One region of the Bacillus carboniphilus genome, then DNA from elsewhere that is predicted to be linked to it. Evidence: predicted binding sites of a transcription regulator. Region 1 holds the regulator's gene; each other region holds the start of a gene.
The links. Region 1 encodes Rex, which represses fermentation and respiration genes when NADH is low (regulators of the CRP and FNR family bind a similar motif). Its sites were predicted from a motif close to TTGTGAAATATTTCACAA; they were not measured.
Positions count from the first base shown of each region.

Region 1 (6,417 bases):
TTGTGATAACACCATCGTTACCTACACGCTCCATAGCTTCAGCAATTAATTGACCTACTTCTTCATCAGCAGCAGAAATAGAAGCAACTTGAGCGATTGATTCTTTACCTTCAATAGGCTTAGAAATTGTTTTTAACTCTTTAACAGCTGTTTCAACTGCTTTTTCAATCCCTTTACGAACACCTACAGGGTTTGCACCTGAAGTAACGTTCTTTAATCCTTCACGAATCATAGCTTGAGCTAGAACGGTTGCTGTAGTAGTTCCGTCACCAGCAACATCGTTTGTTTTACTTGCTACTTCAGCAACAAGTTTTGCTCCCATGTTTTCAAATGCATCTTCAAGTTCGATTTCCTTTGCAATTGTCACACCATCGTTAGTAATTAAAGGAGAACCAAACTTTTTCTCTAGAACCACATTACGTCCTTTTGGTCCAAGCGTTACTTTTACTGCATCTGCTAACGTATCCACACCACGTAACATGGAACGACGAGCGTCTTCACTAAATTTAATATCTTTTGCCATCGTACTGAAACCTCCTCAAATGATTATATTTATTTAACTAAAGCTATTCTTAACCAATAACAGCTAAAATGTCACTTTCACGTAAAACTAAGTATTCCGTACCTTCATACTTCACTTCAGTACCTGAATATTTTGAGAAGATGATACGGTCACCTACTACTACATCAAGAGCTACACGCTCACCATTGTCTAAAACACGACCTGTACCTACTGCTACTACTTTACCCTCTTGAGGTTTTTCTTTAGCAGAATCGGGTAACACAATTCCGCTTGCTGTTTTTTCTTCTGTTTCAACAAGCTCAATAACTACGCGATCACCTAATGGCTTTAACAAGTGAAACTACCTCCTCAAATAAATATGTAAGATCTTATTTATTAGCACTCTCTTTTGTTGAGTGCTAACACAATTAATATAATATATAATTAGGTTCACAATTTCAAGTATCAAGCATAAAAAAATCTTCGACAAATTTTTTCATGCTAATACTGAAAACACTCAATAAAATATAGCAAGTTTTACAGCCACTCATAGGGCTTAAGTTATGATAAAATGTGTTTTATAATATGCATTTTATTCTGTCAAAAGGAGTTACATCTATTGAAAAAACAATATTGGTTTATTGTCCTCACATACATTATTGCTCAATTATCAGCTGGCCCAGGTGGATTTTTATTATATTTTCAGTTCGGTATAGGTGAACATATTGAAAGCACTGAAAATGCTATTCTATACGCCTCCTTTTACTGGTTAATTGGCAGCTTTATCGTATGTTTGGGGATTACCATCTGTCTGTTATGGCATGAACGATATCAAAGAAATGAACTGATCGGAAAACCAGTGTCAATACCTATTTCAATCTCTTGGATTATTTCTGGAGTCTTTATTGCTTTAATTGCGCAAGGAATTGCCGCATCGATTGAAATGTACATTTTTAATATCGAGCCTGGATCTGAAAATACAGAGATGATTACCTCATTTATTCAGCAAATACCGGTACTCATCCTCGTTACATCAATTATAGGTCCAATTCTTGAAGAAATCATTTTTAGAAAAATCCTTTTTGGTGTGATTTACTCTAAGAGTAATTTCATCATAGCTGCTCTGATCAGCTCATTATTATTCTCAGTGGTTCATGGTGATCTAGAGCACACCTTAATTTATACAGCAATGGGCTTCACATTTGCCTTCTTATACTATCAGACGAAACGTATTATTGTACCAATCATGGCTCATGTTTTAATGAATACATTTGTCGTTGCTATTCAACTATTTTATAAACCTCTGTTGGATGAGATAGTGAGCAATTTTATTTCTTCTTTATTTTAATCGACAAAAAAGCCGCTTTATAATTAGCGGCTTTTTTCTTTTTCTTCCTCGTCAGCTTGCTTTTTTAACGTTCGCCTGTAAGTAAATCGAGAGATCACAATACTGAATTCATATAGTAATAACAAAGGCACTGTCACTAAAAGATGAGACATTAACTCAGGTGGTGTAATTAAAGTTGCCACCACTAAGAGCACAAAGTAAGCATATTTACGTGACACCGTTAAAAATTGCGGAGTAATAATTCCTAATCTCGTTAAAAACATAATCACAACAGGTAACTGAAATAAAATTCCAAAAGGCAAGGTCAACTGCCATAAAAAAGTGAAATATTCGTTTAAGCCTATCGTTTGTTGAACATCTAAATTGTTTGAAATATTGATCATAAAATCAATGATAAACGGAAACAAAATAAAATAAGAAAAGGAAATACCTGACAAAAATAACAAAATGGCAATTGGAATATAGCCTAACGTCACTCGTTGTTCCTTCTTATATAAACCTGGGCTAATAAAGGCCCATAATTGATATAAAATAACTGGAAAAATAATAACAAACGCAATGATGATGGCAAATTGTAAATACACAAACAATGGATCGGTCAGTCTAAATGCATTCAGCGTTAATTGTTTTGCTTCATCCGTTTGTTGTAAATAAAGAATCATCGGTTTTGCTAAAAAAAAGCCACCTATAAAAGCAATTAAAAAGAAAACGACTACTATAACTAGCCGTCTTCTTAGTTCTTCAATATGCTCAAGGACCGACATCTCTCGTTCGTTCATATGAGCTCCATCCTATCTTTCTATTTTGTTTCTTTATTTGTATTTGTTTCGCTGTCATCGTCAGCCAAGCCTTTTGTTGCATTTTTGAACTCTCTCAACGTATTACCAGCCGCTTTTCCTAGCTCCGGTAATTTTTTCGGTCCAAAAATTAATAATGCAATTAATCCAATAACTAGAATACTCCCCATACCTGGACCCATCATTTCTGCCCCCTTTTTTTCAAAATATTTGTAATAATGTCTTATGATGCTTGAATCTTTCCTATTCTATAGGATAATGTTTCATAAAATAAACCAATGACTGTAATTCAACCGCCAAATCAATATGATGAACACGAATGTGTTCCGGTACAGTCAACCTTGCTGGCGTAAAGTTAAGTATCCCTTTAATTCCTTTTGAAATTAAACGATCTGTAATAGATTGAGCCACTTGAGATGGAACAGTTAAAATCGCAGCGGTTACATCTTCCGGTAAACTTTCTTCTAATTCATCTAAATTAAAAATAGGAACATCCCCAACAACTTTACCCACTTTATCTTTATCTATGTCATAGGCAAGTGTAATTTGAGTGTTGTTATTTTTTATAAAGTTATAATGCAAGAAAGCTGTACCTAAGTTTCCAACACCAATTAAGGTTACTTTTGTTAGTTCATCTTGATCAAGCGTTTTTCTAAAGAAAGATAACAAATAGTTAACATTGTATCCATAACCTTTTTTCCCTAAAGCACCAAAATATGAGAAATCTCGTCTTATCGTCGCAGAATCTACCTTTACTGCTTCACTAAGCTCTTTAGAAGATACTCGTTGCTTACCTGAAGCATGGATATTTTTCAAAAATCGATAATAAAGTGGAAGGCGCTTTGCTGTTGCTTGTGGTATTTTGGATTGATCAATATACACTTTTTTCCCCCACATTCATATCTAGGAGGAAAAACTTCCGAACAACCACCTAACTGCTTCCTCCTATTTACTTTTATCACTGTTATTTTATCATACATAATTCACTTTTTTGTACTATCTTAAACAAAAACTATATACCTTGACTATACACTATTTTAAGTAAGTTGTCTTGGTTGTTAATTGTTACAACTTTTTGTCCGTTTATTGCGTTTAGTAAGCTATTATAGTGGTTAAAGAAAATGTATAGATCCGTTAAACGGTTGCCTCTCGTGCAAATAATAAGCTACACTTGGAGTAATACTACTTGAGGTGAAATAGATGATACTACTACAAGTAAACGATCTAGCCAAATCATTTGGAGCAGACGTTATCTTATCCAATATAAAATTAGAAGTAAAAAGTGGCGATCGCGTAGCCATTGTCGGCCGAAACGGGGCAGGAAAATCAACCTTACTCAAAATTATCGCTAGTAAACTCAGCTATGATTCTGGTGAAATTATTAAACCAAAAGAGGTTTCAATTGGTTACTTAGAACAAAATAGTGGCCTTTCTTCTTCCCTTACAATATGGGATGAGATGGAGTTGATTTTTTCTTATTTAAAAGAGACAGAGCAACAAATGCGTGATTTAGAAATGCAAATGGCAGAAGTTGACCCAAGCTCGCAACAGTTTCAATCGATTTTAAAAAAATACGACCAACTACAACATGAATTTAGCGATCAAGGTGGTTACCAATATGAAGCGGATATTCGTTCAGTCCTGCATGGATTAGGTTTCGGAAGCTTTGACTATGAAACGTCCATTTCTACATTAAGTGGGGGTCAAAAAACGAGACTAGCTTTAGCAAAATTATTATTAATTAAGCCTGATTTATTAATTTTAGACGAACCGACCAACCATCTTGATATTGAAACGCTCACGTGGCTTGAGCAATACTTACAAACGTATCACGGTGCCCTTTTGATCGTCTCTCATGATCGCTACTTTTTAGATAAAGTCGTCAACCTTGTTTATGAGCTTTCTAGAACAAGATCGAAAAAATACCATGGCAATTATAGTGACTATCTTGACCAAAAAGCGGCAGATTATGAAAAAGATTTAAAACTATATGAAAAACAACAGGATGAAGTTGCTTCCTTAAAAGAATTTATTCAGAAAAATTTAGCTAGAGCGTCAACAACAAAAAGAGCTCAGAGTAGGCGGAAGCAGTTAGAGAAAATGGAACTATTAGATCGACCTCAAGGGGATGAAAAATCTGCTCATTTTTCTTTCACCATCGATCGCCCTAGTGGAAATGATGTTCTTAAAGGAGAAAAACTTGCTTTTGCTTATGAGGACCTACCTATTTTTGAAAATGTTTCGTTCCATGTGTCAAGAGGAGATAGCATTGCTCTTGTGGGACCAAACGGTGTTGGTAAATCCACATTATTAAAGACCATTATAAAAAAATTATCACTCCAAACAGGCGAGCTTGAATACGGAAAAAATGTTTCCATTGGCTACTATGATCAGGAACAAGCAAACTTAACATCTAACAAAAGGGTTTTAAATGAGCTCTGGGATGAGTTCCCTCTCACTTCTGAAAAAGATGTCCGCACCATTTTAGGGAACTTCTTATTTACAGGTGATGATGTTCTTAAATCGGTTTCTACCTTAAGTGGTGGTGAAAAAGCCCGCTTAGCTCTTTCTAAACTGATGATGCAGAAAGCGAACTTTCTAATTTTAGACGAACCGACCAACCACCTAGATTTAGATAGTAAAGAAGTATTAGAGAATGCACTTATTGATTATCCTGGTACGATTTTATTTGTTTCCCATGACCGTTATTTTATTAACCGAATCGGTTCTAAAGTTTTTGAACTTAGTCAAAATAGCTTAACTGAATATTTAGGAGACTATGATTATTTCTTAACAAAAAAGGCCGAACAGATGGAACTAAAAGAGTTAGAAAACAACAAAGCTAAAATCAATACAACAGATAAAGACAAGTCTAACCGCTCGTTTGAAGAGGAAAAAGAACTCAAAAAACAAGCGAGACAAAGAAAAAGAAGAATCGAAGAGATTGAGCAAACAATGGAGAAAATCGAGCAAAATATTAATTCGATTGAAACGAAACTACACGATCCTAACAATGCTCAAGATCATGAACTCTTACAACAACTCACGGAAGAAAACAATGATTTAAATAGCCAATTATTGAACCTTCTAGAAGAATGGGAAACCCTCGTAGAAGAATAGAAAGAATTTGAAAAGCTGTACCTCACCTAAAGAGATACAGCTTTTTTCATTTTATATATTTTTGGCTAATTCCACTACTTTTAAAGGTTCAACACGAACAGTATAATCAGAATGAACCTCTGCATACACGATCTTTCCAGACTGATCGACCACAAAGGTTGCGGGTTTAGGAAGCTCCCAGTTATCATTTCCATTATGAGCAGGGACATCTAGCCCAGATTCTTTATACACTTCTACTAAATAGTCAGGCATTTGAAAAACTAAATTAAATTGGTTGGCTACTTCATTCCCTTCATCACTCAAAACAGTAAACGCTAATTCATTCTTTTCTTTTGTAGACAGTGAAGCATCAGGAGTTTGAGGACTAATCGCAACTAATTGAATACCTGCATTATTAATTGATTGGAGTTCTTTTTGATAAGCCCTTAATTCTAAGTTACAATATGGACACCATCCACCACGATAAAAGGTAAGAATCATAGGACCTTTTGAAAGTTCTTCATCAATTGAAACCATTCTTCCTGTCGCGTCAGATAATTGAAAACGGGGAATTCTCTCTCCCTCTTTTAATCCTTTGGCCACCCCAGACTTTTCTAATTCTTCTGTCGCTCTTTTCATCAGTTCCTGCTTCTCTTGAGGAGCATTTTGTT
Region 1 is NZ_CP129013.1:3,020,778-3,027,194, reverse strand. Features, by position in the region: gene groL (chaperonin GroEL) at 1-523, opposite strand, end outside; gene groES (co-chaperone GroES) at 573-857, opposite strand; gene LC087_RS15675 (CPBP family intramembrane glutamic endopeptidase) at 1,122-1,850, shown strand; gene tatC (twin-arginine translocase subunit TatC) at 1,874-2,629, opposite strand; gene LC087_RS15665 (twin-arginine translocase TatA/TatE family subunit) at 2,650-2,829, opposite strand; gene LC087_RS15660 (redox-sensing transcriptional repressor Rex) at 2,891-3,529, opposite strand; gene LC087_RS15655 (ABC-F family ATP-binding cassette domain-containing protein) at 3,848-5,767, shown strand; gene LC087_RS15650 (peroxiredoxin-like family protein) at 5,819-6,417, opposite strand, start outside.

Region 2 (6,417 bases), 420 kb from region 1:
TGCTAAAAAACCAAGAAAAACCGAAAGCCAAATATCTTTTTTTTCGATAAATAGAAGCTTTACAATAGGCATTAATGCTTTCATTGCTCCATCACTCCTTGCTGAATTCGCACCATTTCTTGATAGTCCTTGACCTTCTCAAGAAGCTCATCATGATCTCCCGTTGCGATTAACGTCCCTTCTTTTAAGAAGACAATTTTGTCTGCGTCTTTAATCGTATGCAAGCGGTGAGCCACTGTAATAACGGTAGACTTTTCAGATAGCTCTTTAATTGACTCTTGAAGGATACGCTCCGTTCGTAAGTCTAGCCCCACCGTTGGTTCATCAAACAAAATAATCGATGGCTTCTTTAAAAAGGCACGCGCCAAGGCCACTCGCTGCTTCTCTCCACCAGAAAGGGCTTGACCTCCCTCACCGATTTGCGTATCAAGACCATCTTCTAATGATTCAATAAGATCCGTTAGTCCTGACTGTTGAGCTGCTACTCTAATATCTTCACTTGATGAGTTTGGCCTACCAATAGCAATATTCTCTGCAAGAGAGCCCGAAAAAAGAAAGGGTTCTTGAGAAATATAACTAATTTGTTCAAACCAATCTTGTTCTTTATAGGAATACAAAGAATTCCCTGCAACTTCAAGCCTACCATGATGCGGCTCAATGAGACCCGCGATCATATGAAGAAGCGTCGACTTCCCTGAACCACTTGGTCCAACGATCGCCACTGTTTCATATGGGGAAAAATGAAGATTTATTTTCCTTAACGTAAAGCCCTCTTCACCATAAGAGAACTCAGCCTCATGTATATCGATTGTTGGTGGTTCTTTTTGTTGAGGCAGCTTTTCCTCTCCCCACGCAACAGATTGAACAGATTTATTTAACTCTTCCATAATCTTTTTTGAAGCACCTAAACTTTGTCTTCCTGTATGAAAAGCACTTCCTAAATCCTTAAGCGAGACGTAAAACTCAGGCGCAAGAATCAAAATAAAAAAGGCAGTAAAAAAAGAAATACTATCAAAAACGACGAGCCTAAGTCCAAGCTCAAGGGCAATAATACCGATACTTAACATCGAGATAAATTCTAGCGTTAACGAAGATAAAAACGCTGTTTTCAACACTTCCATCGTTTGATCACGAAAATCATTACTTTGCTTTTTTAATCTTTGTTTATGCTGATGAGACCGGCCATATAATTTTAAAGTAACAAGTCCTTGTAATTGATCTAAAAATCTTCCGGAAAAGGCGGTAAGTTGGTTAACCTGTTCTTCAGATTTCTCTTTTGTTTTCATTCCAATTAGCGCCATAAATAGAGGAATAAATGGTGCTGTTACAAGCATAATAAGCCCTGATGGAACATGAGCAAAAAACACCGCTACAACGACTATTAGTGATACCATCATCGTTTGATTGACTTGTGGAATATAACGACTAAAGTAAGAATCAACTTCATCGACAGCATCCAACATGACGCCGACCTTTTCACCAGACTGACCTTGAATAAAGGTTTGCAAAGGGCTGTTTGCATACTGGTGTACAAGCTTTTCTCTAAGGTCTATTTTCACCTTCGTTGCCATTTTGACACCCACTCTTCCACTAACGAAGGTAAGCAAAGCCCTTGCTACAAATAAACCTAATAAAATCCATAATTGCAAGGAAACATCTACAATGGTTTTCCCTTTTAAAAATACTGCATCTACAATAGAGACAATATAATACGCTTGTCCGACAACAACTAAACCTGTCATAATAGCCATGATTGTTAATAGAAATTTCGTCCCTCTATATTGTTTGGCGATTGCTTTTAACTCATCCATCGTTTGCTAACTCCCTATATATTTAGTGACATATTTCACATAGTTGTACATTATTATATTCTATATTGTCATCAAATGATTAACATGAAAATGACGTTTCTATGAAATCACCACGAATCAATTGGTTGTGCTGTTAGTATACAAATAAAACAGAAGAAAAAGCAAAAATGAAAGTTATGGTAAGATTACTTTATGAGAGAGGAGAGTGGAAGGTTCATGAAAAAACTCGACATTTTTGATGGTCTAATTTTGCTATTTTTTGTTTATTACTTTTTCGCAAGAGTGGATTATGCGAACATTACGACCTTTAACATTCTCATTTTTATTTTAGGGCTCGTATGGTTTACAACCGTTGCAGTCACCTATTATTTGCGTAAAAAAGGAAAAATAACAAATCCAAAGAAGCCTGATTAATTACATGATAACCAAGCAACCTTTCAGATTTGCTTGGTTATTATTCGTTTACATACTATATATGTCTTTTGTTAATAAGATCGTTAAGATCCATGATGTATGTAGAATGAGGACAAACAAGATTGACATCAAGGTAGATTCCACAAGGGTACTTATTATGAGAATGGCGATTAGAAGACATCACAATCAATTAAGAAAAACCAGGTGTGATTAAAAATCACACCTGGTCCTTTTTGGTGCTCAGAATATCCTCAATCCTGTATTCCTTCCCATGAATACCTTTATAGTATTCAGGATACATGTCTTCTCCACATTTTTCACAGGAGAACATAGGGGGGACGGCTGGATCACCTCCATCCATTAAATCAAAATCTCTTACCACTTGTTGTGGAATCTCTTCTTTTTCATGACACACTAAACAAACAAAGTTGATGCTCTGTTTTGATTGGGCCATTTTTTTTTTTTTTTCTTGCCTTTTTTCGGTGTTTCGATACTGGTGAAATGATGAATCACCCTTTCTAAATAGGCTCTTGTCGTGGTACACAAGGCCACCTTGATTTCTAGTCTACCATTTTCAAGACAGACTTCTCCCTTGTATTCATAGTAACACTGGCATTTTTCACAAATAAGAGGGTCTCTCTTACCACTTGATACGATTCGTTCCCTCCATGTCTGACGGCGCATTGTTTTCTTTGCTTTCACTATCCAGCGTTTCGCTTTCTGTTGCCATTGACATAAGACTTTTTACTCAAGCCCTTGCATCTCCTTGAATACATCCCATAATGACGAATCGTCTTAAACTGTTCATCTGGGATATGACGAATAAGCCTAGAGATAAATTCCTCTACACTGATCGTTTCTCTCTTTTCTTTTCCGTCTGTCTTATCATGATACGTAAAGGTTACCTTTTGTCCGTCATATGCCTCGATCCGATTCAGTCCTATCGCAGGTCGACGAATATAACGGCCAATATAGCGAAGTTGTTCTTTTACATTCCCTTCCTGTTTTGGCGCATGCACATAGAAGCCCTTCCCATTATTGTGAAACGCCTGTTGTAATCGAGGTTGTATTCTCTTCTTTTCTTTTTCTGACACACCTCTGCGTATGAACTTTAACACCACGGTCTGCCACTGCTTTCTTAACATTTCAAATGGCAGATAATCGTACGTTTCCATTCCCCCTTTTTCGTAAGACCTCCCATCGTCACTAGCATATGTACATGGGGATTGAAATTCACTCTGGATCCGAAAGTATGTAAGCCTGATATGATTCCAGGGGTCACTTTCGCTTTCTTTTTGAAAAAATCCATGATTAATCGACGCCTCGTCCATCAAATCTTTTAACAGATGGCGATGAAGCAAAAACACATCACGCAGTCCTTCATCAATTGTAAAGATGACATGACGATGATTCACCTGTAAGACCTCTTCTGTTAGTAGTCGACTCCATTCTTCGCTTTCTCCTACTGAACAAGTGGTACAAAATCGCCCCTTACAACGATACGGAACCTTCCTGACATCATGGCAACCTTCACAAACAAATAGCTTAAATCCATTTTTGGGATTCCCACACCCTCTGAATTTCTCTATTTCCTTTCTTACTATTGGACGGATTTTAGCTCCATGTTTCTTTTGAAAGTGATCCCAATGGTTATGTTTATCAAAGAAAATTTGTTTTAATATATTATTCTCCATGACATCAAAATACCACAGTTTCTAAGACTGTGGTAGACCCGAAATTATATACTTTCTTATCTTTTAAGAAAAGCGCAAGCGCCTTGCTCAGCCACGACAAGCATAAGGCGCGGAGAAAAGAAAGATGTTCTTTATCTTTTGTTCTACGTGACTTATGACCTCGAGTGGTTAGGCGCTGGAGCTAGACAGCAATGTTAGCACCTTCTTATAAAGGACAAAGTTTATACATTCTTATCTTTTAAGAAAAGCGCAAGCGCCCGTCTAGCGACGCAGGTGCAAAGGAACGTCAACTAAGTACAGTCACGTCCTGTGACTAACGTTGACGCTAGCCCGTCCTGGGCATCGCCGCATGAGATAAAGGAAACACGAAAAGCCGGAAAGCGGAGGATCTACTAACTACTGCCACGTCGCGCGAGCAAACGTAGATCCACCTCCCTCCTGGAGGCGTCTCCGTTGACTTATCGTAGAGACATGGAACATCAACTAAAGACGCCCACGTCCTGTGGGCAACGTTGTTGCTAGCACTTCCTGTGCATCGAAAGCGCTACCCGTCGCTGGGCGCTGGAGCTAGACAATAATAAAAACACCATCCGAATAAGGACAGATTTTTATACTTTATTACTCTGCAAAATAGGGCGATTTGCTTTCTTCGATCAGGAGCTTTTCCTTTATTCATCAATCTGTCACCTTAAAGTCAAAGTTCCCAGAACTGATGTTTACTTTAACCTCATTTTCTCTTGATCCAAGCGTACCTTTAATTCGATTGCTACTTTTTATTTCATAATCCATTTGCACATCAACATTCCCCGTTCCTGCAAAAGAATTGAAGTCTAAGTTTAATGAAGTTGGTTCCTCCTCTACATTCAGAAAGACATTCCCACTAGACAAATCCACTTCAATAGTTTGATCGATTTCCTTTAAGATGATCTCCGCATTCCCTGAACTAGACTCAACAGTTAGGTCTCCTATCAGATGGTCAATCTTAACGTTACCAGAAGAAGAATGCAGTTGACTAGAGCGGCTTATCACATTTTTTAACAAAATATTTCCCGAAGAATTTTCGACCACTACATCGTCAGCTTTGAGAGACTCTATTTTGACATTCCCGCTAGCACTATTGATTTTAACTTGTTTATATAGTCTATCAGGTAAAGCCATGTTTAATTTTGCTTCTCGTAAAGTAAAAATCTTCAATAACCGGTCAGAACTTACCGATATCTTTAATTGATCACCAACTTCATCCACTGTTAAAGTGAGATCTTCAATCACCTCTTTTTTTCCTTTACAGTTGAATTCAATCAAGATTTCTTCTTTATCGTTAGGATAGACTTGAATGTTCCCTGATCCTAATTCAACATCGATCTTGCTCACCTTATCATTTGTAACCATTTTTCTTTCCTCAAATTCTTCAAGTTCACTTACCGAAATAGTTGAAGGTACTGCCCTTTGAAACAAAAAAGTAGCGATTATTACCAAAAAATAGAAGTTATAACCAATATTACTTTCTTCAAACAACCGCCCCTTTCTAAAATTACCTTTTCCTCTATAATAATAGTAAACACTATATACTTGAGAAACACAACAAACAGTTAGGAATTTTCAAAAAACAGTATTTAAACGATTTGCGATGTAGTCATTTGTTATTTGGAACTAGTAATCTATCTTTTCATTTTCTTCACTTAAAATTCATCAAACGTTAATATCCCTTTCATTGACATCATATTTTGTTATTACCATAATTTAAGTAGATAGAAAATAAAATGCAAGGGAGAGATCAATGATGAGTTGGTTGAAAGGACCTCAAATGGCCATTGTATGGACAGTGGTTCGACTTTATTTAGGCTATGAATGGCTGACAGCTGGTTGGGAAAAGATCACTGGAGAGTTTGATGCAAGCGGTTACTTAAAAGGAGCGATTGGAAAATCGACTGGTGAACATCCTGCTGTACAAGGTTGGTACGCTTCTTTTCTAGAGAATGTGGCCTTACCAAATGTCGGGGTATTTAATTTTCTCGTCTCATGGGGGGAGTTCCTTGTGGGCTTAGGGTTAATCCTTGGTGCTTTAACGATTCCTGCATTATTGGCAGGCGCATTCATGAATCTTAACTTTATGTTAGCAGGTACGACTAGTACAAACCCAATTTTATATACGTTAGCGATGATTTTATTGTTTGCTGGATCAGCAAGTTATTATTACGGAGTCGATCGCTTTCTTTTACCTAAACTTAGAAAAGATAAAGAAGAAGATATGAAAGTAAATGTATAACCATCAGGGAGGAAACTAAGCAATTCCTCTTATCAAAAAGGCTGCCCTTTACTCAGGACAGCCTTTTTTTATTTCATTATTTCTTATATACGACGATCTTACCAACCGTACCATCTTTAGCTTGGTCTAATACTTTCACATGCAAGCCTAACTCAGGAAGGAGTCTACCTGCATCAGGAATTTTAGAACTCATATAAGATTTGCTATCTTTAAATACACGTTTCTTTTTCAC
Region 2 is NZ_CP129013.1:2,598,112-2,604,528, forward strand. Features, by position in the region: gene cydC (thiol reductant ABC exporter subunit CydC) at 1-84, opposite strand, end outside; gene cydD (thiol reductant ABC exporter subunit CydD) at 81-1,811, opposite strand; gene LC087_RS13245 (hypothetical protein) at 2,028-2,225, shown strand; gene LC087_RS13250 (hypothetical protein) at 2,443-2,607, opposite strand; partial or broken gene LC087_RS19920 (IS91 family transposase) at 2,630-3,919, opposite strand; gene LC087_RS13275 (DUF4097 family beta strand repeat-containing protein) at 4,595-5,434, opposite strand; gene LC087_RS13280 (DoxX family protein) at 5,700-6,185, shown strand; gene LC087_RS13285 (immune inhibitor A domain-containing protein) at 6,262-6,417, opposite strand, start outside.
Region 2: the regulator Rex is predicted to act here: its motif matches at 1,835-1,852, upstream of cydD (thiol reductant ABC exporter subunit CydD).

Region 3 (6,417 bases), 1.3 Mb from region 1:
CCCATAATAATAAGCCGTTTTTGGGAAAAAGCCAACAATTCCCACAAAGAAAAAGACAAAGAACACATTTGTTACTTCCCAAACAGGAGATAAATATCGGCTAATTAAGTCATTAATAATATGATCTTGCTTTGTCATTTTTCCATGAAAGGCAAAAAATCCAGCTCCGAAATCAATGGAAGCCACGATTAAATACCCGTATAAAAAGATCCATAAAACCGTTATTCCAATCAAAGGTATATCCATTTTGCTTTCATCCTTTCATCTTCACTACGTGTAAAAATCCGGGGAACATTTTGATAATCGTCCCCCTATGAACTTCTATTTAAAACGTCGTTCTAACTCTGCCTCGGCTGGATTATTCCTAAATATTTTCCTTAACACCACTACACAAATAACCCCTAAAATTAAATATAAGACTAAAAACAATCCAAAAATAATTGGCAAATGAGTAGATGTAGTTGCTCCTTCTGCCACTTTCATAAATCCTCTTAAAATCCATGGTTGTCTTCCAATTTCCGCATAGAACCATCCTGCTTCAATGCCAATCATGGCTAACGGGCCACTTGCTACAATTAACCATAAAACCACTTTATTATAAAGGAACTTTGGTTTAAATTTCATTAAGACTAATCCCAATAGTGAAATACCTAACCCGTACATTCCAATCATCACCATTACATCAAACAAATAATGAACAATAAGTGGAGGTTCCTCATCATCTGGAATTTGGTCTAATCCGATGACCTCTGCATCGAAGTCATTAAAAGCAAGAAAGCTAAGTAATTTTGGAAACCTAATTTCATTTTCAATTTCCCCCTCTTCATTCAAGGTTCCAAAGAAAATTAAATCCGCTCCTTCTTCCGTTTCAAAATGCCACTCAGCCGCTGCTAATTTTTCAGGCTGGTATTCCGCTAAAAACTTCGCAGATAAATCCCCCGCTAAAGCAGTGAAAAATGAAAAAATAAAGGCTGAGATAAGCGTTAGCTTCAATGCTTTTTTATGGTAGTCCGTTCCTCTTCCTTTTAATAAGACAAAGGCTGAGATAGCGGCGAGAATAAACGCACACGTCATAAATGACGAAGATAAAACGTGAAATACTTTTGATGGAGTTGCTGGATTAAACATCGCAGCTAACGGATCAATTCCAACTAGTATCCCATCTTCCACTGAAAAACCTTGGGGTGTATTCATAAAGGCATTTACGGTTGTAATAAAAAAGGCTGATAAAGATGAACCAATGACAACTGGTAAAGAAATAAGCCAATGGTAAATCGGCTTTTTAAAGCGATCCCATGTATATAAATAAATTCCTAAGAAGATTGCTTCAAAAAAGAACGCAAAAGTTTCCATAAACAATGGAAGGCTAATCACTTGTCCTGCCAGCTCCATGAAGCTTGGCCAAAGGAGAGCAAGCTGAAGACCTATAACCGTTCCAGTCACAACCCCAACAGCAACCGTTACAACAAAGCCTCTTGCCCACCTTCTTGCTAATAATAAATAATGTTCATCGTTTTTCTTTATCCCAATAAATTCAGCTATTGAGATCATAATGGGTACTCCTACACCGATTGTCGCAAATATAATATGAAATGCTAAAGTTAACGTAGTCAGCATTCGACTGAGTAAGACACTATCCAATTCTGCCATTATACCTACTCCTTTTCTGTCATTCTGTTTAGTTTAAAAATTATCATTTTATGATTCTTCTACAAACGTAACCCCTTATTTAATATTATTGTAATACAAAAAAACTTATTGTGAATGATTGAACATGAACATTCAGTGACAATTATCACAATTAAAGAAATGGAAACTGAAAACTGTCGGTCTTTTTATGCTAGACCAATTATCCTAATATGCAACATTAAGAATGCTCTATCACCTCATTTTTCATCCAAAAAGAAAAGATGTCAAATCAACATAAAGAAAACGTTTACATAATAATCAAATATTATGTTTTTTTGTATTTTTTGTGAAAAAAAAAGGTTTCCTACCTTTATGTCGAATAATGAAATAAACCTATTATTTGTAGAAAAATGATATTCCATTTTGTCAATTTATAAAGATCGTTCAGTTCTCTCTTCTGATTCGTTTAAAGTTGATGCTAAATTAGAAAGGGATGGTAAAAATGTTATTAGACAAAACAATAACCTTTGCAAATGAGCTAGAAGAAGTTAAGAAAGCCGTGTACCCGTATTTTTTAAGTGTGGAAGAAAACAATGGTCCACTTGTAAAAATGGGAAACAAAAAAATTATTATGATGGGGTCTAACAATTATTTAGGTCTTTCAACGGACCCACGAGTCCAGCAAGCAGCTCAAGATGCTATTTCCCAATATGGGACGACAAATTCTGGATCGCGATTAATGAACGGACATCTGCTCTTACACGAGGAATTAGAATGGCGGCTTGCTCAGTTTTTCGAGAAAGAGGCTTGTTTGTTGTTCACCACAGGTTTTATGTCTAATCAAGGAACAATCGTCCCTTTAATTGGAAAAGAAGATTATATCTATATGGACAAAGATAATCATAATTCAATTGTCCAAGGTGTTTTAATATCAAAAGGAATCTATTACTCAAAAAAGGTTTTTAGGTATAAGCATAATGATATGCGGCACCTTGAAAAACTTTTAAAACAAGCACCTAGGAAAGCAGGTAAATTCATTATTACGGATGGTGTTTTTTCAATGGGAGGAGATCTTGCTTCTATTAAAGAAATTGTATCCTTAGCTAAAACCTATCAAGCCACAATCATGGTCGATGATGCCCATGGGGTTGGAGTAATCGGAGAGAAAGGACAAGGAATTTCACACTTTTATGGAGTCCAAGATCATATCGATCTTATTACTGGTACTTTCAGTAAAAGTCTAGCTTCTATTGGTGGATTTGTTGTTGGTGCCAAGCATGTCATTGAATATTTAAAACATCATTCTCCTTCTTTCATGTTCAGTGCTAGTATGCCAGCTTCAGCGCTTGCTGCTACTTTGCAAGCATTAACGATTATTGAGAATGAGCCAGAACGAATTGTTAAACTTCAGGAGAACGGTCAAAAAATCCGCAAAGGTTTACAGCAGCTAGGATATGATGTACCTAATGGTTCCACTCCAATCATTCCCATATATACGAAAGACGATCAAAAAACCTTTACTCTATGGAAACGACTACTAGAAGCTGGCGTTTATACAAATGCAGTCATAAGCCCTGCGGTAATGCCAGGTCACCAAATGCTGCGAGTAAATGTCATGAGTACACACGATCCCCAACATATTAATGAAGCTTTATGTTCTTTTGAGAAGGTCATCTCCTATTTGTAAGAATATTCTTTTGTTCATCCACCTTAAAAAAAGGGTGACTCAAGTAACGTGAGACACCCTTTTACTAATAGTGCATGATAAAAAGTAGGGAGAAAACTAGAAGTTGAAAAGTGTCATAGCCTCAATCAGCCACGACAGGCATAAGATGCGGTTACCTTTCATAAAATCGTAGCTTTCTCACTTTAGAACAAAACTCTTTCATCTTAAAGCTTCTTTTACTTGTAGTGGAAGTTCAAAGCACCTGCCTCATTCTTATTATGTAACAATAATTCGATCCTGATTGACTAAAACCGAGTCAGTTACAGGAATAGAAATAGAAATTTTCGTACCTTTTCCTGGAACACTTTTTACATGTAGTTGCCCCTGGTGATCTTTAATAATTCGTAAACATACCGTCATTCCTAGCCCTGTACCTTTTTCTTTTGTTGTAAAGAAAGGTTCTCCTAATTTTTCTATTTGTTCATCGGTCATCCCCATTCCCTCATCTTCTATTGTAATGACAGCCTGTCCATTCTTCCTATATGATGTTACCAAAATGTTTCCACCGTTGTTCATAGCTTCAATGCTATTTTTAATAAGATTAATAAATACTTGTTTAAGTTGATTTTCATCACATAATATATAAATATCATTTCCTTTGTTTATAAATTCAATGTTGATATTATGAAGAGTCGCATTCGACTGTGTAAAGGTAACTACTTGTTGGACCACCTCAACTACATTGACTTCTTGAAAGTATATTGCTTGAGGCTTTGCTAACATGAGTAATTCACTAAGTACGACTTCTATTCTTTTTATTTCATCAAAAATTATTTGAAAATATTGTCTATCCTCTCTCCCTTCCCTATATATTAGTTGTAAAAAACCATTAATTGATGTGAGAGGATTTCTAACTTCATGTGCAATTCCTGCAGCTAACTGACCCGCAATAGCTAATTTTTGCGATTGGATGGCTAAATGTTCATTCATTTCAATTAGTTCTTCTTCTGCATAGACACGCTCGGTAATATCGGTTATCGTCCCAACTGTCCCTTCAAATACACCATATTCATTATAATAAAACGTAAGATGAATCATACCCCAAAATTTCCCACCATCTTTTTTCTTATAGCTTACTTCAAATCGAGTATGTTCAACATTATTTTTTACACATTCTTTCATTTTTTTCTGTACTTCTTCCTTATTATCAAAAGGAATAAAATGATAAATTATACTATGAGTACTTTCGTTTACTGTGTATCCCGTAAGTTTTTCCCATGCATGATTTAAATAGGATATTTTACCTGTTGAATCTGTTTGAAAAACGACATCTTGAATATGTGTTAAGACATGGTTCATTTCGGTGGATAACTTCCGAAATCGTTGTTCACTTAATTTGATTCGCTGCAAATAATGCTTCGATCGGTCATAGTACATACCTAGCCACCATGCGATAATCACAATTGCCAGTGTAAAGAGAAAATCGATCTTCCAATATGGCTGGTTTTTTAAAATAACATAAAAGATAAAATTCCATAAACAGACAACCACAATAACGGTTGAACTGGCAATCATTCTTCCCCGATATTGGTTCATTCCATCACCTCTAACATTCTTTACCCCACAACCTTATCCCTAGTATATCATTTATTGAAAAACATGGAACAAAGTTATCAAAATTTACTAAAAATAATATTGGAAAATACCTTATACTGCGATGGTGCATTTTTTTAGATCTCACGTTTGGAAATTAGGAGACCTGATTTAAACATAGACCCAACTTGTTCACCAGAATGCTCCGATTTCAAAGAAAGACGGTATGATTATTCTTGTTGTTGATGGGGTGAATCAATCGAAAGAAGCACGAAAAATACCCTCTTTAAAAAGGCTACCTCTAGTATCAGAAAGTTCATCGAAGTCGAGTTTATTTTCGGGCATATGTTTGGTGGAATGGGTGTACACGTTGGCGATCCATGGGTGATCCATGCAAGAAACTGTTTTGTCTTCCTCTTTCCCTGGTTTTCTTAATCTGTCTACAGATAATAATTGGATCGTAAAAGAGAATGGAGACGGGAGTTCTTCCTATATTCTATTAAACACTTTATATATACTTAACATATATAATGTTGGATCAGGTTCACAAGTATGAGTCGTCAGTCACTTAAGCTTATTTACTCATCCTAAAAATTAACATAGAGTTAATGTTTGTGGCACTCTTTGAACAACCTCTTAAAATATTGATATAATGATACAGTGTTAATTGAATCTATTATCATTTAAATTTCAGCAATGCAGAGACAAGGTATCATACTAGACACATTAAACAAGGGGGGGCTCCTTATTATCTTTTTTAAAAAAATGTGGTACAAAGCCATAAAAGCTAGCAATTGGACGGTTTTATTTGCGACAATTTCCTTAATTATGATTAGTAGCTTTGCGATCACTTTTATTGAACCTGATACTTTTCCTACTCCTTTCGAAGGACTTTGGTGGGTGATGACTACAGTTGTGACAGTCGGATATGGAGATGTATCACCAACGACGATAGAAGGTAAAATTTTTGCGATGTTTTTATACATAGTAGGAATTGGGATCATGACTATTTTTATTGGCAAAACGATTGATGCTTTTAGCTATCGTAAACGATTGAAGGAGGAAGGCAAAATGAAGATAACGACCGAAAATCATATCATCTTAATCAATTGGACTAAAAAAGCTCAGATTGCTTTAGAAGAGCTTTTAATAACATTCCCTTCAATCCATATTGTCATTATTGATGAAATTTTAGAAAAAACACCGATCTTTCACGAGCGGGTCGAATTCGTTAAGGGAAACCCATCTGTCCATGAAACACTATGTCATGCGAATGTAGTCAATTGTAAATCGGTGATGATTTTTTCACCTGAAGATTGCAAACGCACATCTGAGGCTGATGGTCAAACATTGTTAATTGCTTCTACTTTAAAGGAATATGCCAGAAAACAAAACCAAACGATTTATACCCTTTGCGAAATATCAGACACTCGTCATCTTCAAGCCTTTCAATATGTTGATGTAGATGAATTTATTACACCAAATGATACGGCGGCACACCTAGCTGCTCGCTCGATGCTATTTAATGG
Region 3 is NZ_CP129013.1:700,573-706,989, reverse strand. Features, by position in the region: gene LC087_RS03535 (cytochrome d ubiquinol oxidase subunit II) at 1-246, opposite strand, end outside; gene LC087_RS03530 (cytochrome ubiquinol oxidase subunit I) at 322-1,650, opposite strand; gene LC087_RS03525 (aminotransferase class I/II-fold pyridoxal phosphate-dependent enzyme) at 2,132-3,316, shown strand; gene LC087_RS03520 (ATP-binding protein) at 3,572-4,891, opposite strand; gene LC087_RS03515 (potassium channel family protein) at 5,585-6,417, shown strand, end outside.
Region 3: the regulator Rex is predicted to act here: its motif matches at 1,759-1,776, upstream of LC087_RS03530 (cytochrome ubiquinol oxidase subunit I).

Region 4 (6,417 bases), 300 kb from region 1:
TATAGTAAAAGAGTGTTTTAGCATGCCATTGCAAATGAATTTCTACTTCCTTTTCGAACAGGCTTCCTACAGGGAGCTATTCGCTATCCTTTCATAAGGGTAGCTTTTTTTTATATGATATGAATGTATAAACTTTGTCCTTTATAAGAAGGTGCTAAAATGATTGTCTAGCTCCAGAGCCCAGCAACTTCGACGCACACGAAGTGCTAGCGTCACAGGACGTGACTGCATTTAGTTGACGTTCCTTTTTTTTGGCGTCGCTAAACAGGCTTATTCCCTCGGTGTCGTCATCACTAGGAAAAATTCGTTTATAAAAGCTCGATAGTCAAACCATAAAGCAATATTATGAACAGGCCAATTTGCTTTATTGACTATCTTTCGAAAATCTCCAGAGCTTTGTCCAAAGCTTTCACCTCTAGTTGTATTAATGAAGGTAGGTGTTTCTTCATAATATATATTTTTTTTACCACTATCCGAAATTGCCCATAAGGTAAACGTGTCGTGAAGAGGGCTTCCATTCATTGAAGGATAGTTCTTTTTATAAAAGTCATTATAATAGTCAAATAGTGGTTTTATAATTTGTCCTACTGAATCATTTTGCCCTTTGTAAAATAAAGTTAATTGATTAATCATTGGGGTTGTCACTAACGCATATTCTGTAACGTCTAGTGGAATTAAGTAAACAGGTTTAGGTGCTAATTGAATGAGTAAATTGGCTGCATATGGATCTCCAAAATAATTAGCCTCAGCAACTGGGGTTACATTTCCAGGGACGTTAAAAGCTCCTCCCATAACATAAAATTCTTTCACTTCTGACATTGTTTTAGGGTATAACACGAAGGCGGTTGCTAAAGAAGTTAATCGTCCAGTTGAAAGGATATAGAGATCATTTTTGTAGCGTTCAATAATTTCATTAATTAAGTAAAAGTTTTCGTCTATTACGTGATTCGTTTCAATTTGAGGGATGATCGGTCCTAAACCGAAGGGTCCGTGAATATTTGTAAAGTAGTGAGGTTCTTGTCCTGTTAATGAAGAAACAGCGCCACTAATTATAGGAACATCTGTAACTCCCGTTAGATTTTGAATAAATTTTACGTTTGTCATAGCGGCTTCAAATGAGATATTTCCGTAGTCCGCTACAATTCCGACTAGGTTGATCTCCTCACTATAATAAGCATAAAGAAGCGTGATCACATCATCGATCCCAAAGTCGGAGAATGCGAGAACATTTTTCTGATTTCTCATCCACACCACCTCTTTTTAATAAGTATGGAGAAAAACATCAATAATTCCTAATTTGAAATAAGATTTTTAAATAGTCCAAAAAATGAATGTAGATTAAGAAAATCGCAATCACCCGTTTAGAAACGCAGGGAAAAAGGAACGTCAACTAAGTACAGTCACGTCCTGTGACTAAAGCTGACGTTAGCACATCGTGTGCGTCGGAGTTGCTGGGCAATGGAGCTAGACAAGAATTAAAACCGCAAGCTAAATATGGACCTATTTATCTACTTTCTTCCTCTAATAAAAAAGATCCTAATCAATTGATTAGGCTCTTTTTTGAATAGTAGATGTTCAATTCCAAATTTCTTCAACCCATTCGGGGTGATCAATAAAAGGATTGCGGTTTTGTTGATAATCCTCGTAAATGATGTCATTTCTTGTTCTTTCAAAATCATCTACTGGGTCTTCGTTATGCCATTCTAAAAGAGTAGATAGTTTCCCATGATAAGGACTAGAATCATTACTTACAAAATCATTAACCTCTAAATCTAGTTCACCAGAATCCCCTTCGTAGCGAACGGCCATATAGAAAATCATTCGAGCGATGTCTCCTTTTACTTCGTCCCTTGGTTCCCAAGAATCGCTATCATAAAAGGTATCATCAGCTTCGCCTTGAGCAGTACCACCATTGTCAAAATCTTTGTTTCCTCTGGAGCTATTGACAGTCATATCAGAAGGTCTAATGTGATGAAGGTCTGTACCTTCTCCTTTAGATGTACCGAAATCACCATGAGACTTAGCCCAAACGTGTTCTCTGTTCCAATCATCTATTCCATTACCATTCCTATATTTACTTTGTGATCGACCAGTATATATTAATATGACATTATTACTATTATCTGGGTCTTGATCCGTATATCGTAATGCATTCCATACATCATTATAGCTAAGTTCTACGTGATCATCAATAATGGCATGGAGTGATCTTTTTAATGTATCTCCTGTTTTATTCTCTGCAGATTGATAGTACTCTTCAATCTCTGAATTTACTGTTGATTCAGAAGAAAATTCAATGGACTGGGGTGATTTTAAACCAGCATGTCCATAATAACTAGTTAATGTACCGGTTACGGAAATTTTATCCGCTAATATTGATGAATTTGTATCAAGACCAAATGTAGAGCGGTAATCTGAAGTTAGTTGTATGTACAACATGTTTTCTGTTGATGTCTCATCTTGATCATCAGCAATGGCAATCGAATAATCATCTGAAAAAGACGAGGTTTGGATTGAACTGGACGAAAGTGGCTTTCCTACTATATATCCTTCGACCGTTTGAGATGAACCATCTTGATTGTTAATGGCCTCTTGAGTTGAAGAAATAGTCGTAGCTTCGTAAGTTGATAGTGGCATCTGAAGTAATGAAACTAGTAAAATAGCTGAAATAAATATTTTCACCTTTGACAAATTAATTCCTCCTAAATCCCCTTTGATATCACTTATAATTAAAAACATAATTGAAAACGCTTACTTTTTGACTATATTAATTTTATTGCATATTTTTTAAAAAAACAATGATTTTATATAAAATTTAAAATAATTTACTAAGTATATAAATTGTTTATCATCCTTTTACAAAGAAAACATGCCCTTGCCCGTTCTTATACACTTTATGCTATTATAGTACACGTGCAGGTTATGCCAAGAGTACAAATCATACATTGTTCGATATTGCACAAGCTTATCTTTTTCTGTTATGATACAATCTAGGTACGAACCAAAAAGGGAGTGAATGAAATGATTTTATGCGAATGGAAAGATTTCCATACAGATGCTGAAACTTATACACAAGAAGTATTTGAAGATTTAATTGGTGATGAATTCGAAGCTATGATGATTAAAGAAGAGGAAAAGATTCCTTCATATATATGGACTGTCAATTTTGTAGTCATAATAAAAAGAAGTGCACGCATGTTTAACGATATCTCATTTGAAAAGATCCCACGTAATCCTGTTTGCGAATAAATAGAGCAAAAGCACCTTAATTTGGAGGTGCTTTTTATATGCAAAAAATTCAATGAACAACACATGAAATGATCTGCTAATAGTAAGTGAACATGATTAAGAAAGGGTGAAGAAAAATCTCAGATATAATCATGTGTTAAGCGCTTACATTTTTACTTTGTTCAATAGTTCACAAATTAGACATACACAAATCGCTAATAGCGTTATATAATGAGTTCATAGAAAAGAAAATAACCTTAATTAAATTTTTTTAAAGATGTATGTGAAAATATTCACATACAAATTAGGAGGGTTTATCCATGGTAGTTGAAGAGAAAGTAATCGACAAACAAAAAGAAGCTCGTTTAATGGTTGATAAGTTAGTGGAAAAAGGAAATAAGGCTTTAGAAGAGTTTCGTGGATTAGATCAAGAAGCTATCAATGAAATTGTTAAACAAATGGCGTTAGCTGGTTTAGATAAACATATGCACTTGGCTAAAATGGCAATTGAAGAAACAAAACGTGGCGTTTTTGAAGATAAAGTAACGAAAAATATTTTCGCTACAGAATATATTTATCATAATATTAAGTATGATCGAACTGTTGGTGTTATTTCTAATAATGAATATGACAATGTAGTAGAAATTGCTGAACCTGTAGGAGTGGTTGCTGGAGTTACTCCTGTAACAAACCCAACATCAACAACCCTATTTAAAGCGATCACAGCTATTAAAACAAGAAATCCAATTATTTTTGCTTTCCATCCATCTGCTCAAAAATGTAGTAGTGAAGCAGCTCGTATTGTCCGTGATGCAGCTGTAAAAGCAGGAGCACCAGAAAACTGTGTGCAATGGATTGAAAAACCATCTTTAGAAGCAACGAAAAACTTAATGAACCATGATGGTGTAGCACTTATTTTAGCGACTGGTGGAGCTGGAATGGTGAAATCAGCCTATAGTTCTGGGAAACCTGCATTAGGTGTAGGTCCTGGTAACGTACCTTGTTACATTGAAAAAACAGCTGTTGTAAAACGTGCAGTAAACGATTTAATCTTATCTAAAACATTCGATAATGGTATGATCTGTGCTTCTGAACAAGCTGTTATTATTGATAAAGAAGTGTACGAAGAAGTTAAAAATGAAATGACGTACCATAGCTGCTATTTCTTAAATGAACAAGAACGTAAAAAAGTAGAAAAATTAGTCATTAACGAGCAATCTTGTGCAGTTAATGCAGATATCGTAGGTAAACCAGCTTATGAAATTGCGAAAATGGCTGGAGTAAAAGTACCAGAAGATACAAAGATCTTAGTTGCTGAAATAGAGGGTGTAGGACCAAAATATCCACTATCTCGTGAGAAATTAAGTCCAGTATTAGCCTGCTACCGAGTACGTAGCACAGAAGAAGGAATGACTCGTGCAGAAGAAATGCTTAACTTTGGAGGCTTAGGACACTCTGCTGTTATTCATTCTGAAGATCAAAAAGTATTAGATGAGTTTGGAATCAGAATGAAAGCAGGTCGTATCATTGTAAACGCACCTTCTTCTCAAGGGGCCATTGGTGATATTTATAACGCATATATGCCATCTTTAACGCTTGGCTGTGGAACGTACGGTGGTAACTCAGTTTCTACAAACGTTGGAGCGGTTCATTTGATTAATATTAAAAAAATGGCGAAAAGGAATGTCAATATGCAATGGTTTAAACTTCCACCAAAAGTATTTTTCGAGAAAAATTCTATTCAATACTTGTCTAAAATGCCGAACATTTCAAAAGCGATGATCGTAACAGATGAAGGAATGGTTAAATTAGGATATGTTGATAAATTACTTTATAATTTAAGAAAACGTGCTGATTATGTTCATTGTGAAATCTTCTCTGATGTTGAACCAGATCCATCTATCGAAACGGTGATGAAAGGTACAGAAATGATGCATAGCTTTAAGCCAGATGTCATCATCGCACTTGGTGGAGGATCAGCAATGGATGCCGCCAAAGGAATGTGGTTATTCTATGAGCAACCAGCAACTGAATTCAATGGCATTAAACAAAAATTCTTAGATATTCGTAAACGTACGTATAAGTACCCTAAACTAGGTGAGAAAGCGAAATTTGTTGCAATTCCAACTACATCTGGTACTGGATCTGAGGTAACACCGTTCTCTGTTATTACAGACAAAGAAAACAATGTAAAATATCCATTAGCAGACTATGAGTTAACTCCAGACGTGGCGATTGTTGATCCGCAGTTTGTCATGACGGTTCCTAAACATGTAACAGCTGATACAGGTATGGACGTATTGACTCATGCGATTGAAGCGTATGTATCTAACATGGCGAATGATTATACGGATGGATTAGCGCTTAAAGCCATTCAACTAGTGTTTGACTATTTACCAAAAGCCTATCATAACGGTAGCGATGAAGTCGCTCGTGAAAAAATGCATAATGCATCTACGATTGCAGGTATGGCATTTGCAAATGCGTTCTTAGGAATTAACCATAGTTTGGCTCATAAATTAGGAGCAGAATTCCACATTGCTCATGGACGTTCAAATGCAATCTTAATGCCACATGTTATTCGTTATAATGCGATTAAACCTAAGAAATTTGTAGCATTCCCTAAATACGAATACTTCAAAGCGGATGTTCATTACGCTGAGATTGCAAGAATGCTAGGATTACCATCTAGCACAACCGAAGAAGGAGTAGAAAGCCTAGTTCAAGCGGTCATTAAGCTTGGAAAAGAACTTAACATTCCAATGAGCATTAAAGAAAATGGTGTCACAAAAGAAGCGTTCGAAGCAAAAGTAGACGAATTAGCGGAACTTGCTTTTGAAGATCAATGTACACCAGCAAATCCAAAGTTACCTCTTGTAACTGAATTAGCAGAAGTTTACCGTAACGCGTTTAAAGGTGTTTAATTCTTTAATATAAATGAAATATACTTTCCCCTTCCCAAGCACCTCCTACTTCCCAACTGCAAGTAGGAGGTGTTTTTATGGCTTAGAAAACTTCTAGCTACCAGGCGTTCAGGAAAACTTATAGCGTGGTATTAAAAAAAACCTCACTTCATAGTAGGATAAAGATGGTTTCCCGACCACTTCATCTCACCATAGAAGGAGGTATGTCCGTATGAAGGACATGAATAGTTTAGCACACACAGCATGAAATTTTAAGTATTTCTAA
Region 4 is NZ_CP129013.1:3,325,078-3,331,494, forward strand. Features, by position in the region: gene LC087_RS17365 (nucleoside hydrolase) at 271-1,245, opposite strand; gene LC087_RS17370 (endonuclease) at 1,576-2,637, opposite strand; gene LC087_RS17375 (hypothetical protein) at 3,022-3,249, shown strand; gene adhE (bifunctional acetaldehyde-CoA/alcohol dehydrogenase) at 3,549-6,152, shown strand.
Region 4: the regulator Rex is predicted to act here: its motif matches at 3,510-3,527, upstream of adhE (bifunctional acetaldehyde-CoA/alcohol dehydrogenase).